3 regions of the Oceanobacillus alkalisoli genome follow, and region 3 is predicted to be linked to each of the others. Evidence: riboswitches for the same ligand, from Rfam matches in the RefSeq annotation. Region 3 holds a riboswitch; each other region holds the start of a gene.
What was found. Region 3 has a riboswitch for S-adenosylmethionine ahead of L3V42_RS08975 (5-methyltetrahydropteroyltriglutamate--homocysteine S-methyltransferase). Riboswitches for the same ligand answer to the same signal wherever they lie in the genome.
Positions count from the first base shown of each region.

Region 1: another riboswitch for S-adenosylmethionine. It lies ahead of L3V42_RS03575 (methionine ABC transporter ATP-binding protein); the one in region 3 lies ahead of L3V42_RS08975 (5-methyltetrahydropteroyltriglutamate--homocysteine S-methyltransferase).
Region 2: another riboswitch for S-adenosylmethionine. It lies ahead of L3V42_RS09800 (methionine biosynthesis PLP-dependent protein); the one in region 3 lies ahead of L3V42_RS08975 (5-methyltetrahydropteroyltriglutamate--homocysteine S-methyltransferase).

Region 1 is NZ_JAKNRA010000001.1:794,823-799,110, reverse strand. Features, by position in the region: gene L3V42_RS03580 (pyridoxal phosphate-dependent aminotransferase) at 422-1,615, shown strand; SAM riboswitch class I at 1,668-1,779, shown strand; gene L3V42_RS03575 (methionine ABC transporter ATP-binding protein) at 1,903-2,919, shown strand; gene L3V42_RS03570 (methionine ABC transporter permease) at 2,921-3,583, shown strand; gene L3V42_RS03565 (alpha-hydroxy-acid oxidizing protein) at 3,623-4,288, shown strand, end outside.
Region 2 is NZ_JAKNRA010000006.1:93,088-97,375, reverse strand. Features, by position in the region: gene L3V42_RS09810 (MFS transporter) at 1-396, opposite strand, end outside; gene L3V42_RS09805 (DUF3231 family protein) at 443-937, opposite strand; gene L3V42_RS09800 (methionine biosynthesis PLP-dependent protein) at 1,052-2,173, opposite strand; SAM riboswitch class I at 2,249-2,362, opposite strand; gene L3V42_RS09795 (bifunctional metallophosphatase/5'-nucleotidase) at 2,740-4,143, shown strand; gene L3V42_RS09790 (YunC family protein) at 4,213-4,288, shown strand, end outside.
Region 3 is NZ_JAKNRA010000005.1:88,262-92,549, forward strand. Features, by position in the region: gene L3V42_RS08970 (Msr family ABC-F type ribosomal protection protein) at 1-313, opposite strand, end outside; gene L3V42_RS08975 (5-methyltetrahydropteroyltriglutamate--homocysteine S-methyltransferase) at 700-1,806, opposite strand; SAM riboswitch class I at 1,893-1,996, opposite strand; gene L3V42_RS08980 (MDR family MFS transporter) at 2,055-3,524, opposite strand; gene L3V42_RS08985 (hypothetical protein) at 3,972-4,244, opposite strand.

The sequences.
Region 1 (4,288 bases), on a different contig from region 3:
CTAGAGCTCCTCGGGCTGCCGCCCTGCGGGGTCTCCAGGCTCGTGCTGTTCCCGCAGGAGTCACCGTCCACCGGGCAACTGAACTGGTAAGACGGTTATTTTAAATAGAAATTATTCCGTCGCGATAAGGATTCAACTCCTGGAATATTAAACAGTAATCTAAATTCGACCTTTCCTGGGAGCAGTCCAGACACCTCGAGACTTCTGCGGGAGGATAGGCCTGGCGAGACCCCGCAGCGCGATAGCGCGAGGGGGCTTGCCGGCCGCTCAGCAGGTGCGAGAAGTGTCTGGACTGCGGACCTCCAGAAGAGAGTTTTGGACACTTACGCTGTATGAAAGTAATCAACAGCTTTATAAAGGAATAATTAGTTATTTCATGGCGCAAAAGTTGAGTAAATAAACGAATAAAGAGGTTATGTCAATGGAATTTTCGAATCGCTTAAAGGAGTTGCCTGTTCAATTTTTCGCAACTCTCGTAGAAAAAGTGACAAAAGCATACGCAGAAGGCCGCGATGTTATTAATTTAGGGCAAGGGAACCCAGATCAGCCGACACCAACCCATATTGTAGAAGCTTTACAAAAAGCGGCGGCAGATCCAAATTCACATCAATACTCACCGTTTCGCGGTACAGTGGAATTGAAGCAAGCAGCAGCTGACTTTTATAAACGGGAATACAATGTCGAACTCGACCCGGAAACAGAAGTCGCTGTTTTATTCGGTACAAAAATCGGTTTAGTCGAATTACCCCTCGCCTTAATGAATGAAGGAGAGATGATGTTACTGCCGGACCCTGGCTATCCAGACTATCTGTCTGGTGTGAAGCTTGCGAATGTGCGGCATGAAGTGATGCCATTACTTCATGAAAATGCATTTCTGCCAGACTATGACAAGCTAACGCCGAAACAGCTAGAAGAAGCGAAATTATTATACTTAAATTATCCGAATAATCCTACGGGAGCTATTGCTTCTAAGGAATTTTTCGAAAAGACGGCACAGCTAGGCCGGGAACACGGCATTGGAATCGTTCATGATATTGCGTACGGTGCGATTGGCTTTGACGGGAAGAAACCGGTTAGTTTTCTTGAGGCAGCAGGTGCGAAAGATATCGGGATTGAGCTGTATACGTTATCGAAAACATATAATATGGCCGGCTGGCGTGTTGGCTTTGCGGTCGGGAATGCGAAAATGATTGAAGCGATCAATCTCTTGCAAGACCATTTATTTGTTAGTCTGTTCCCAGCTGTACAACATGCGGCAGCAATTGCTTTAACCGAGGAACAGTCAAGCGTAAAAAGGTTAGTCGAGTTATATGAGAACAGGAGAAATACATTAATTGCAGCATGTAAACGTATTGGCTGGGAAGTAGAGGCTCCTAGTGGATCGTTCTTTGCCTGGCTGCCGGTTCCAGAAGAATATACGAGTGAAGAGTTTGCCGACTTGCTGTTGGACGAAGCGGATGTGGCCGTTGCTGCAGGAAATGGCTTCGGTGCATACGGGGAAGGTTATATCCGGGTTGGCTTACTCGTTGACGAAGCACGTTTGAAGGAAGCAATCGAACGGATTGAAAAACTGAATATTTTCCCTGACCGAAAAGGTGAAGAAATTAAAAGTTGACGGAATACGATTTTTGCTGTACTCTATATCAATAGAATTAAATAGCTTATATCTCTTATCAAGAGTAGCTGAGGGACTGGCCCGTTGAAGCTCGGCAACCTTTTTATGGTCAACATAAAACAGGTGCTAATTCCAGCAAAACGTCATGTTTTGAAAGATGAGAGAGGACAACTTGCATACATACAAGCCTCTCTTTCTTTGTAAAAAAGAGAGGCTATTTTAATACAAAAAATGTATCACCGACTATTTTTATATCTGGAGACGATTTGGAAGGGAAAGATAGATAGATGATCAAATTAGATAACATCACGAAGATATTCCCATCTAAGAATGGGGATGTGGCAGCAGTCAATAATGTCAGCCTTCATGTGGAAAAAGGTGAAATCCACGGTGTCATTGGTTACAGTGGTGCCGGAAAAAGTACGTTGATCCGGCTCGTCAATTTACTGGAAAAGCCAAACAGCGGAACGGTAACGATCAATGGTACAGAGCTAACAGCTTTATCAAATGAAAACTTGCGGAAAACACGCCAGAAGATCGGCATGATTTTCCAGCATTTCAATTTGATGAAGACTGCCACCGTTTATGAGAACGTGGCAACTCCGCTTAAACTTCTCGGCTACAACAAAGAAGAAGTGAAGAAACGTGTCGAAAAATATTTGGAGATTGTTGATTTAGGAGACAGAAAGAACAATTACCCATCTCAACTCTCTGGTGGACAAAAGCAACGGGTCGCCATTGCGCGTGCATTATCACAGGAACCGGAAATTCTGCTGAGTGACGAAGCGACAAGTGCCCTTGACCCCGAAACAACCAATTCCATTCTTGATTTACTCCTTAAGATTAATGAAGAACTTGGAATAACGATCTTACTCATTACCCATGAGATGAGTGTAATCCAGAAGATTTGTGACGGTGTAACGGTTCTAGAAAATGGGGAAATTGTCGAACAGCGCTCCACCATCGAATTATTCACCGATCCTCGTCATAAAACGACAAAGCGGTTTTTAGATACCATTTCGCAGCGTAAATTATCTGCATCCCTCATCAGCCAATTGAAACTAAATGGTACGGTGACAAGCCTGACCTTTATCGGGGAAAGTGCTGGGGAGCCGCTGCTCGCACAAGTAATTGAAAAGTTTAACGTAAAGCCGAATATTTTAACGGCAAATATTATGGAATTGAAAAACGGTATCGTCGGAAATCTGATCCTTCATCTTATCGGCGAACCGGAACAAATCAACGCCTCCTTGAAGTTCTTAAACGAACAAGGGGTCGCGACAGAAGAAGTGGAGGGAGAATAAAATGGGAAACTTTATCGAACAATGGCTGCCAATTATTGGACAAGCCGTCATGGAAACATTTCAAATGGTCATCATCTCACTGTTTTTCGCGATCTTAATCGGAGTGCCATTAGGAATACTCGTTGTGCTGACGCGACCAGGCCAATCATTGGAAAATAAGTTCGTCTATCAATTCCTGAACTTAGTAATTAACATCGTCCGCTCGATTCCGTTTATTATTTTATTATTCTTCATCCTGCCATTTACAAAATTCTTGGTCGGAACAACAATTGGAGTACAAGGCGTTATCGTGCCGCTTGTTATTTATACAGCGCCATACCTTGCACGCTTACTGGAAAGCTCGCTCCTTGAAGTAGATAGCGGAATTATTGAAGCATATAAAGCAATGGGGATTAAAACGCATAAAATTATTTGGAGCGTCATGCTCCGGGAAGCCCGTCCATCGATCATCTTAGGCTTAACGATTGTAACGATCAGCTTGATCGGTGCAACCGCAATGGCCGGCCTCGTTGGAGCAGGCGGACTCGGTGACTTGGCATATCGTTTCGGTCACTTGCGTTATGAAGTGGACGTCATGTATGCGACGGTCTTTATCTTGATCATCCTTGTTCAAGGAATCCAGTCTCTCGGTAACCGGATTGCTGCACGTCTCAAGAAGGATTAATGGGAAGAAGAAAGCTCAACTTTTAAGGGGGGAGAGGTCTTGACGACTACGACAAAGACGACAGACGCATTTATTGCGAACTTGGAGATAGAGGAAGACTTTCCTTTTCGTGTGGAAGAGTTAGAGGCAAAAGCGAAAGAGAAAATGTCGAAAAACGCATTTGGCTACACCCGTTCTGGAGGCGGAGGGGAGGAGACATTGCGGAAAAACATCGCATCGTTCGAGAAGTATTCGATTGTTCCCCAATATTTAAATGATGTTTCGAATGTGGACACGACTATAGAATTATTTGGTCATACGTACCGTCATCCATTCTTGCTTGCTCCGATCGGGATGCTTAAAACAACGCATGAAGAGGCAGAACTTGCGGTTGCAAAAGCAGCTGCAAAACTGGATGTACCTTATATCCAAAGCACCGTTTCCAGTTACTCGATCGAGGAAGTAAAGGAAGTTTCAGGAAATAGTCCGAAATGGTTCCAGCTGTACTGGTCCAATAACGAAGCTATTTCCTTTAATATGGTAAAACGTGCAGAAGAAGCAGGCTATCAAGCAATCGTTCTAACGGTTGATACGACAATGTTTGGCTGGCGTGAAGAAGATATGAGCAACCGTTTCTCCCCGCTGAAAGCAGGTTACGGGAAAGCGAATTATATTACAGATGAAGTCTTCCGCTCCACTTTAAAGCAGGACGATGAGGCATCTGTT
Region 2 (4,288 bases), on a different contig from region 3:
TCCAAGAACCCGACTACGCTCTCCTCCACTAAATAAATCACCGATCAAAGCCATTGCTATCGGTGCACAGCCAGCTGCCCCGATGCCCTGTATGCCCCGGCCGACGAGAATCCAAGCATAGGAATCAAACAGGGCAGCCCCAATGCCAGCAAGTAAAGCGCCACAGGCAAAAAGGATAAGGGATGGTAACATAATGATTTTCCGAGAATAACGGTCAGACAGATAACCGACAATCGGAATCATTATTGCTGCGGCAATTGAAAATACAGTAATTATTAAGCTTACTTGGAGTTGCGATAAGCCGAGTGAAGACTTCATTTCCGGTAAAACGGGGATTAGCATGGAATTTCCAAGTGTCATCATGAGCGGAACAGACCCGACGGCTAGTATTGTCATTCCTTTATTCGTTTTTCTCAACGTTTGTGCACTCCTTGCGCGTACTCTATTTGATATTAATTGGTGGAAGGACGAGCCATCCTTTTTCCTTTGCAATATCCAGTATTTTTTGTTCGTATTCCTCTTGTTGACCATGGAAATCACTGAACATAGAACGAATGTCTTCGTTTATAGCGATGCTTATCAGATAACTGCTATTAGACCTTAAAGACATCAGTTCCTTATGAATAAATGTGAAAATTTCCGGATCATTAAATCTTGCTCCAGCAGGAATATCTTCCACCTCTACATTCGGCCTGTCCGGTGGTGCGGGTGGCAAGCGGATACCAGCCTCTTTTAATATTCCCTCAACTTGCTGTTCTTCTTGAATAAGGCAGCTTTCCACCAAGTCTTCACCATATGTTTTTAAATCATGATCTCCTGTATGGTTGATTAGCACTTGCATTGTAACGAGGAGATGCTTTGTATGATATAAATAATTCCATAAATGATACACTTCTCCTGAATGGAACGGTTCATTCGCTTTATTTCGTGCAGTCATTATAATCCTCCTTTCTATCCTGCATAGTTTCTCTCCATTCAGCGAATATTATCCAAGAAAATAAAGAAGGGACACACCCTATATAAAGGGTCATGTCCCAACTTTTGATGCATTTCAATTCGTTATAGGGTTACGATTAATTTTGCGAAATACTTGCTCAAGATCGCTGATGAGATCGTCGACATGTTCAATGCCAACTGAAAAGCGCAGGAGGCGATCGTCTACCCCGCGCTTGAGCCGGTCTTCAAGCGGCATGTCGGCATGTGTTTGTGTTGTTGGATATGTAATGAAGCTTTCCACTCCTCCTAAACTTTCCGCAAACGTAATCAACCGCAAGTTTTGCAGGAAGGGGTTGATTAAATTCGCATCATGTAACCGGAAGGAAAGCATCCCACCAATACCTGGGTATAAAACATTCCGAACAGTATCATTCCTCTCTAGATATTCTACAATTTTTTTTGCGTTTTTCTCATGACGATCCATTCGGATTCCGAGTGTCTTTAGCCCCCTAACAACTAAATAAGAGTCAGCAGGAGAAAGCACTCCACCAGCAGCATTATGGTTCGTTTCAAGTAATTCAGAAACATTTTCATCTTTCGCAACGACTAACCCTGCCAATACATCATTATGTCCACCAATATATTTCGTTGCACTATGAATGACTATATCAGCACCGAGTTCCAATGGCTGCTGCAGATATGGTGTTAAAAATGTATTATCAACAATAAATAGCAGCCCATGCTTTTCAGCGAGTTCGGCATATGTTGGAATATCAATTACCTGCATTAATGGGTTTGTGGGAGTCTCAATGAAAATAGCTTTCGTATCTTTTGTAATCAGCGCTTCAATAGCATCGGTCGGTGTGAAATCAGAATAGCTTGCTTTTATATTGTATCTTTCCTCATATTGCTTTAACAAACGGTACGTCCCACCATAAACATCTGCTGAAAATATTAAGGAATCCCCAGAGTTAAACAAGGAGAGGACTAGTTGAATTGCAGCCATACCAGAGCTGCAGGCAAAACCTGCATGACCATTTTCTAAATCAGCAATGCCATCTTCAAGAATTTGCCTTGTCGGATTTTTCGTCCTGCTATAATCAAATCCCGTTGATTCTCCGAGCCCTTGATGTTCATAAGCAGTCGATAAGTAAATTGGTGTACTTACTGCTCCTGTTCTTTCATCTGAACGATTTCCTAATTGAACTAAACGGCTTTCAATCTTTTGCTTTGTCATTTTATCACCCTATTCTTCATAATAAAAAGAGGCCTTCTCTAAGAAGAAGGCCTCGGAATCTACACAAGTACACTCTTCTCATCTTCAAGACGGCAAGAACCGTCAATTGGAATTAGCACCATGCTCATGTGTTTAAGCTGGTTGCTGAGACTTCAACGGGCCAAATCCCTCCGCCTCTCTTGATAAGAAATAATGCTATACAATTGTTATGGATTGAATACATCTTAGTACAAATCGTTGGTAAATGCAAGAAAAGTAAAAAATAATGACAGAATGCATGCAAAATAGTTTGCAACCCGGTAAATCGCTGATATAGTTATAGGAAAATAAAAAAGCTAAACAAATGGTAAGGATATTTTTTAGTATGTGAATGAATTTCATAATTACCAAAGTCGGCTTTTCCATCACCATATGTAGTTGGGAACGAACCAACTCAACTACATATGGTGATGGTGAAGCATTAAATACGTATTATGAAATTCATTAATGTGTTATGTTATTAGTTTAGTGACTGTATTTACCCTATTTGCATGATTATGGAAGGATTAGGTTAAGGAGCAAGATTTATGAAGGAAAAAATATACTTTTACTATACAAATGATCTGCATAGTAATTTCAATCAATGGCCGCGGACGGCTGGCTATTTAAAAGATATGAAGAGCAGTCGTCAAACCCGAGGAGATGCCCACTTTCTAGTTGATATCGGTGACCATATGGACCGAGTTCATCCTATATCAGAAGCTTCTATGGGGAAGGCGAATGTGGAGCTTTTGAATGAAGTCGGCTATGATGCCGTTACACTCGGGAATAACGAAGGAATAACACTTTCTCATGACGACTTATATCATTTATATGATGAAGCGGACTTTCAAGTAGTTTGTGCGAATTTGAAACATAAAGAAGAGCATCCTCCAGATTGGTTGCATGATACGCAGGTTCTTCGGACTGAATCGGGGGTGCGAATTGGACTGATTGGATTAACTGCCCCGTTTAATGCTTTTTATCAACTGCTTGGTTGGCATTTAACTTCACCATTTGAAGAATTGGAAAAACAACTGGATTCTCTAAAGCAAAAAACAGATATTATTATCCTTCTATCCCATTTAGGACTTAGTGAAGATGAGGCAATAGCGCGGAAGTTTCCGGATATCGATGTTATCATTGGTGGTCATACCCATCATTTGTTACGGACGGGTGAGTACGTGAACAACAGTCTTTTAACTGCAGCCGGAAAGCATTGCATGTACGTTGGCGAAGTGATTTTAACTTATGATCATGATAAAAGAGAGCTTACACATAAAGAGGCTTATACAACAGATGTTTCCAGTTATTCCGAAAATGAGGATACGAGTATATTGCTTGATGAACTCGCTGCAAAAGCGGGTAATGTGTTGGAGGAAGAGGTAGTCTATTTAGAAGAGGGATTTGAAACGGATTGGTTTCATGATGTGCCAATGATGCAAGACTTAACGGAAACGGTCCGCAAATGGACAGACGCTGATGCTTCCTTATTAAATGCAGGGTTATTACTGGATGGATTACCGAAAGGAATGGTAACTTATGGTGATATCCATCGGATTTGCCCGCATCCAATCAATCCGGTCGTCGTACATCTACGGGGAGATGAGTTAATTGAAGTGATCCGCGCTTCCTTGCAGAAAGATTTTATGGAGATTCAATTGAAAGGGTTCGGTTTCAGGGGGAAAGTGATTGGCAGAATGCTTTTCTCTGGCTTATCCATTTCAACAACGATAAGAGCAAACGGGAGAGAGGCGGTGACCGGGGTTATGTTTCAGGATGGCTCAGCCGTGGAGAAAGAGAAAACATATTGCATCGCTACTGCTGATACATTTACTTTCGGGCGATTGCTCCCGGAAATTGCTAAGTCTGAAATGAAACAGTATTTCTTACCTGAGTTTTTGCGGGATTTACTACTTGATACGCTTAAGAATAAGACACCGCAAGCGTGAAATTGATGCCAGTGACAGGGGAGCCTTCTTTTGCATACTTTATTATGTAACTAAAGGAGGCCTCCGGAGATGATCACGGTTAATCCAATTGAAATTGAAGGAATGCAGTTCACAGCAGTAAGTGTCGAACTGCCAAAGACGACAT
Region 3 (4,288 bases):
GCTCCCCGCCGCTGAAGTGATCAATTGAAGTCTCCGGAATCGCTAATTTCCCGATCAATTCATAATCAACTTCACTTTGCTCCGGTTCCGACAATTGGTCAAAATAGGCAAAGTCTGCATGACGATGCACCTTGCCACGTGCTGGCTGAATCATTCCAGCAAGCAACTTCAATAACGTACTCTTTCCTGCACCATTTTTCCCGACGATTCCAATCCGATCAAACTGGTGGATTGCTAAACGTTCAATTTCTACTATCGTTTGGTCAAAATAAGTTAACGCTATATTTTCTAATTCAAAACATATTTTTTCCATCTTTGCTACCTCCCGAAATTGTTCTATTTCGTATCGATAGCTAGGATCGATACGAGCTCAAGTTTAGTGCGAGCTCGTATTAAAAGAATAATAACATTTGCATATAATTTTCCTCCTGTACTCCATCTTTCAGTAAAAAACGCACAAAAAAAGAAGGCAGAATAAGCCGCCTTCCTCTTGATAACAAATAACATATAAAAATGAAGATTAATGAAAAGGACAGACTAATCCCATTTACTCTGCTTAAATAAGCAAAGTCTTTGAACGTATTTAGTTACCGGTTCAAAGTTTGGAATCGTAGTCTCATTTTCATTCATTCTCCTTGACATTTAAGATTTATAGTTCCTATAATACATATTTCTATTAGAAAAATCAAATTCCCTTTATTAATCTTCCCAGATTTCCTTGGATAACTCAACGATAAAACGTAATTTCTCCCACTGCTGCTCTTCCGTTAATTTATTCCCGTGGTGGGTTGATGAGAACCCGCATTGGGGACTTAAACAAATCTGCTCCTTTGGAATATATTGTGTTGCTTCCTTAATCCGTGCTTTCAGCTCTTCCTTATCTTCAAGTTCACCTGATTTCGAAGTAACCAAGCCAAGCACCACTTGCGGCCCACCTTTAGGGATATGAGCGAGTGCTTTGAAATCCCCGGAACGCTCGTCATCATATTCCAGGAAGAATCCGTCCACTTTTTCTTTTGCAAGCAAGGTTGGTGCGATTAAATCATAACTACCACCGAACATGTATGTAGACTGGTAATTCCCACGGCATAAGTGCGTTGTAACGGTTAAATCCGCCGGTTTTTCATCTAACACTCCATTAATTACGCGGAGAGCTAAGTCAATGTATTGTTCTCTCGAGTAGCCTTCTTCTGGGAATTCCTTTTCCGGAGAAGAAAGCCCCGCAATATATACGTCATCCAATTGCAAGTAGCGGACTCCCGCATCGTAAAACGCTTGAATCGCATCCCGGTACGCTTGAATAACATCTTTTGCATAATCTTCAATATCAGAGTAAACCGTCTCATCGATCATACCAGGGTGGAACAACTGATTCGGGCTCGGAATTGTTTGTTTTGCGACTGCACGCCCATCGACGATTTGATTAAACACTTTAAAGTCCTCGATAAACGGATGGTTCGGGTTGAATGACACTTTTCCATTATTCCGAATCGTGTACTTTTCCGTTTCTACCCCTTTAAATTTATAACCATGCTCAGGAACATAACCTTCCACGCCATTTAAATGCTCAAGGAAATCAGTGTGCCAGAATCTGCGACGGAATTCTCCATCCGTTACAACCTCTAAACCAACTTCAATCTGCTTATCAACAATTCCGGTAATTTCCTCCGTTTCAATCGCATATAATTCCTCTGCTGAAATCTTGTTATTTTGAAAATCTGCCCTTGCTTGTTTAATCCGTTCTGGTCTTAATAAACTTCCAACATGATCTGCTCTGAATGGCGCTTTCGTAAGTGTTGTCATCATACTGCCCCTTTTCGTTATATTTTTTAACTAAATAAGAAAATCCCCTTCTTTAAAATAAGAAGAGGATTCTAGTATCGTGTCTACTCTTCTTATCTTCAAGCTTATAATGCTACTGGAATTAGCACAGTACATATAAATGTCTGTTGCTGAAGCTTCACAGGGCCAGTCCCTCCACTTCTCTCGATAAGAAAATTTGCTTATTAAGTTATTAGCTATACTCTACATAGCTTTTAGATAATTGTCAACCTTTATTTAATATTCGTTTCCTCAATCGGACGTGCCCGGTAAACAATAAAGGACAAGACGACAGCAACAAGCGTAATGATAAAGATAATAAAGTAGACATGTTCTACCGCAACAACCATCGCTTGACTTAGCGATTGGGCTGACGTTGGGTCCGCAACTCCTGCCAGATAACTTGCCTGTCTGGAGTTCAGAATACTAATAAATACGGAGACTCCAATTGCACCGCTTAATGGCTGCAGCGTAGACATAACAGCCGTACCGTGTGGATATAACCGCTTCGGCAGCTGGTTTAATCCATTCGTTTCAGCTGGCATCATCGTTGCAGATACGCTAAGCATAATGAGCATAAATCCAACGATTATTACCCAAGGCGGCGTATCAGCTGTCATTCGGCTGAACATAAACATCGTCCCGGCAAGCACAATTGTCGCAGGTATCATCATCACCCGAGGACCAACTTTATCGAATAAAGCGCCCATAAATGGGCTCATAATCCCGTTTAAAATACTTCCCGGGAGCAGCAGCATTCCAGCCATTGCTGGTGCAAGAGCCATTGGTCCCTGCATGAACACCGGTAAGATAAGTTCTGAGGCAAACATCGTCATCACAATAATAATGAACATGATTACTGCATGCGTGAACATCGGCAATTTGAACACGCGCAAGTCCATCAACGGTTCTTCCAGCTTAAATTGTCTGATGGCAAAGAGAATGATTCCAATCACCCCAATGATAATTGCAGTTAAAACATCACGTGTTAAAAACCCTGCCTCACTCTCTCCAACCGAGCTGAATCCGTATATTGTTGCACCAAAACCTACCGTTGAAAAGACAATGGAGAGCCAATCGATCTTCGGTTTCGTCACTTCCGATACATTCACCAAATATTTCAAGGCAAAAAGAATCGAAAATACAGCAAATGGGAGGACAGAGATAAATAAAAATCTCCAACCCAAGTAATCAACGATAACTCCCGAAAGTGTTGGTCCGATTGCAGGTGCAAACATAATAACTAACCCAACAATTCCCATGATTTTCCCTCTTTTATGTGGAGGATACACAAGTAAAAAGACGTTGAATATAATCGGCATCAACATTCCAGTACCGACCGCCTGAATCAACCGGCCAGTAAGCAAGACGGAAAATGTCGGCGCGATTGCCGCTATCGTTGTACCAATTGTAAAGACCGTCATCGTCCCAATGAAAAGCTGCCTTGTCGTAAACCATTGCATAAATAATGGAGATACTGGTATAACAATCCCCATCATTAACATAAATCCTGTTGCGACCCACTGTACAGTCGGTAGCGTAATACCGAACTCTGCCATTAACGTCGTGAGCGCAATATTCAACAGTGTCTCATTCAATATCGCGAAAAATGCTCCGATGATCAACGCTGCCATAAGCGGCAATGTTTTGACATTCGGATCTTCTGATAGAAATTCATAATTTTTTTCTTTTGATTTGCTCATTATTTTTACCTCTAATTTTATTTTAATGTATCGTATATCTATGTTTTTCAGTTACTTTTTCACATCAAAAGAATAATAAAATCTGCAAAAAAATTCCTCCTTCAATCGTTTGTTCAAAATAAAAAATCACAAGCAGCTGCCTGTGGTTGAAAGTAAGGGATACATCTTAAATACATGGGGGCCACTAAAACTAAAAAGGAAAGACAGAACAAAGCCGCCTTTCCACCAATGCATCGAATTATCCGTAGGGTTCATTATAAAGTATATAACTATTCCATAACTTGATATAAAATTATGAATAAAGGACAGACGTATCCCAATTACTCCGCAGCACAAACAGAGTCTTTGACCATATTCAATTATTGGTTCAAAGTTAGGAATTGTTGTCTCATTTTTTCAGTAATGCTCCTTCTTCTTGTAAAAATCATTCTTATTATAATCGGTCATTCAGAATGTGTCAAGGTACATTTCCTGCACTTTCTCAAGGTCATCGACAAGTAGGTTCATTTCTTCCTGGCTCAATCGGATAGGCAGTTGATCATACAACGTAATGACGTGGTCTTCTGTATCTTTTTGGTGGTTTTTCAGATAATGATAAAGCCTTTCTAACTGTTTTTCATTTATCGTTGTTTGTGTCGTTAGATGTTTTATTTTTTGTATAGAAAACTCATTCGCATTGCCGTCAAATTCTCCTGATATAATCTTTCCTGACAGGAACATATCATCACCTCAGAGTCATTTGATCAAGCTAGTATTAATAATAG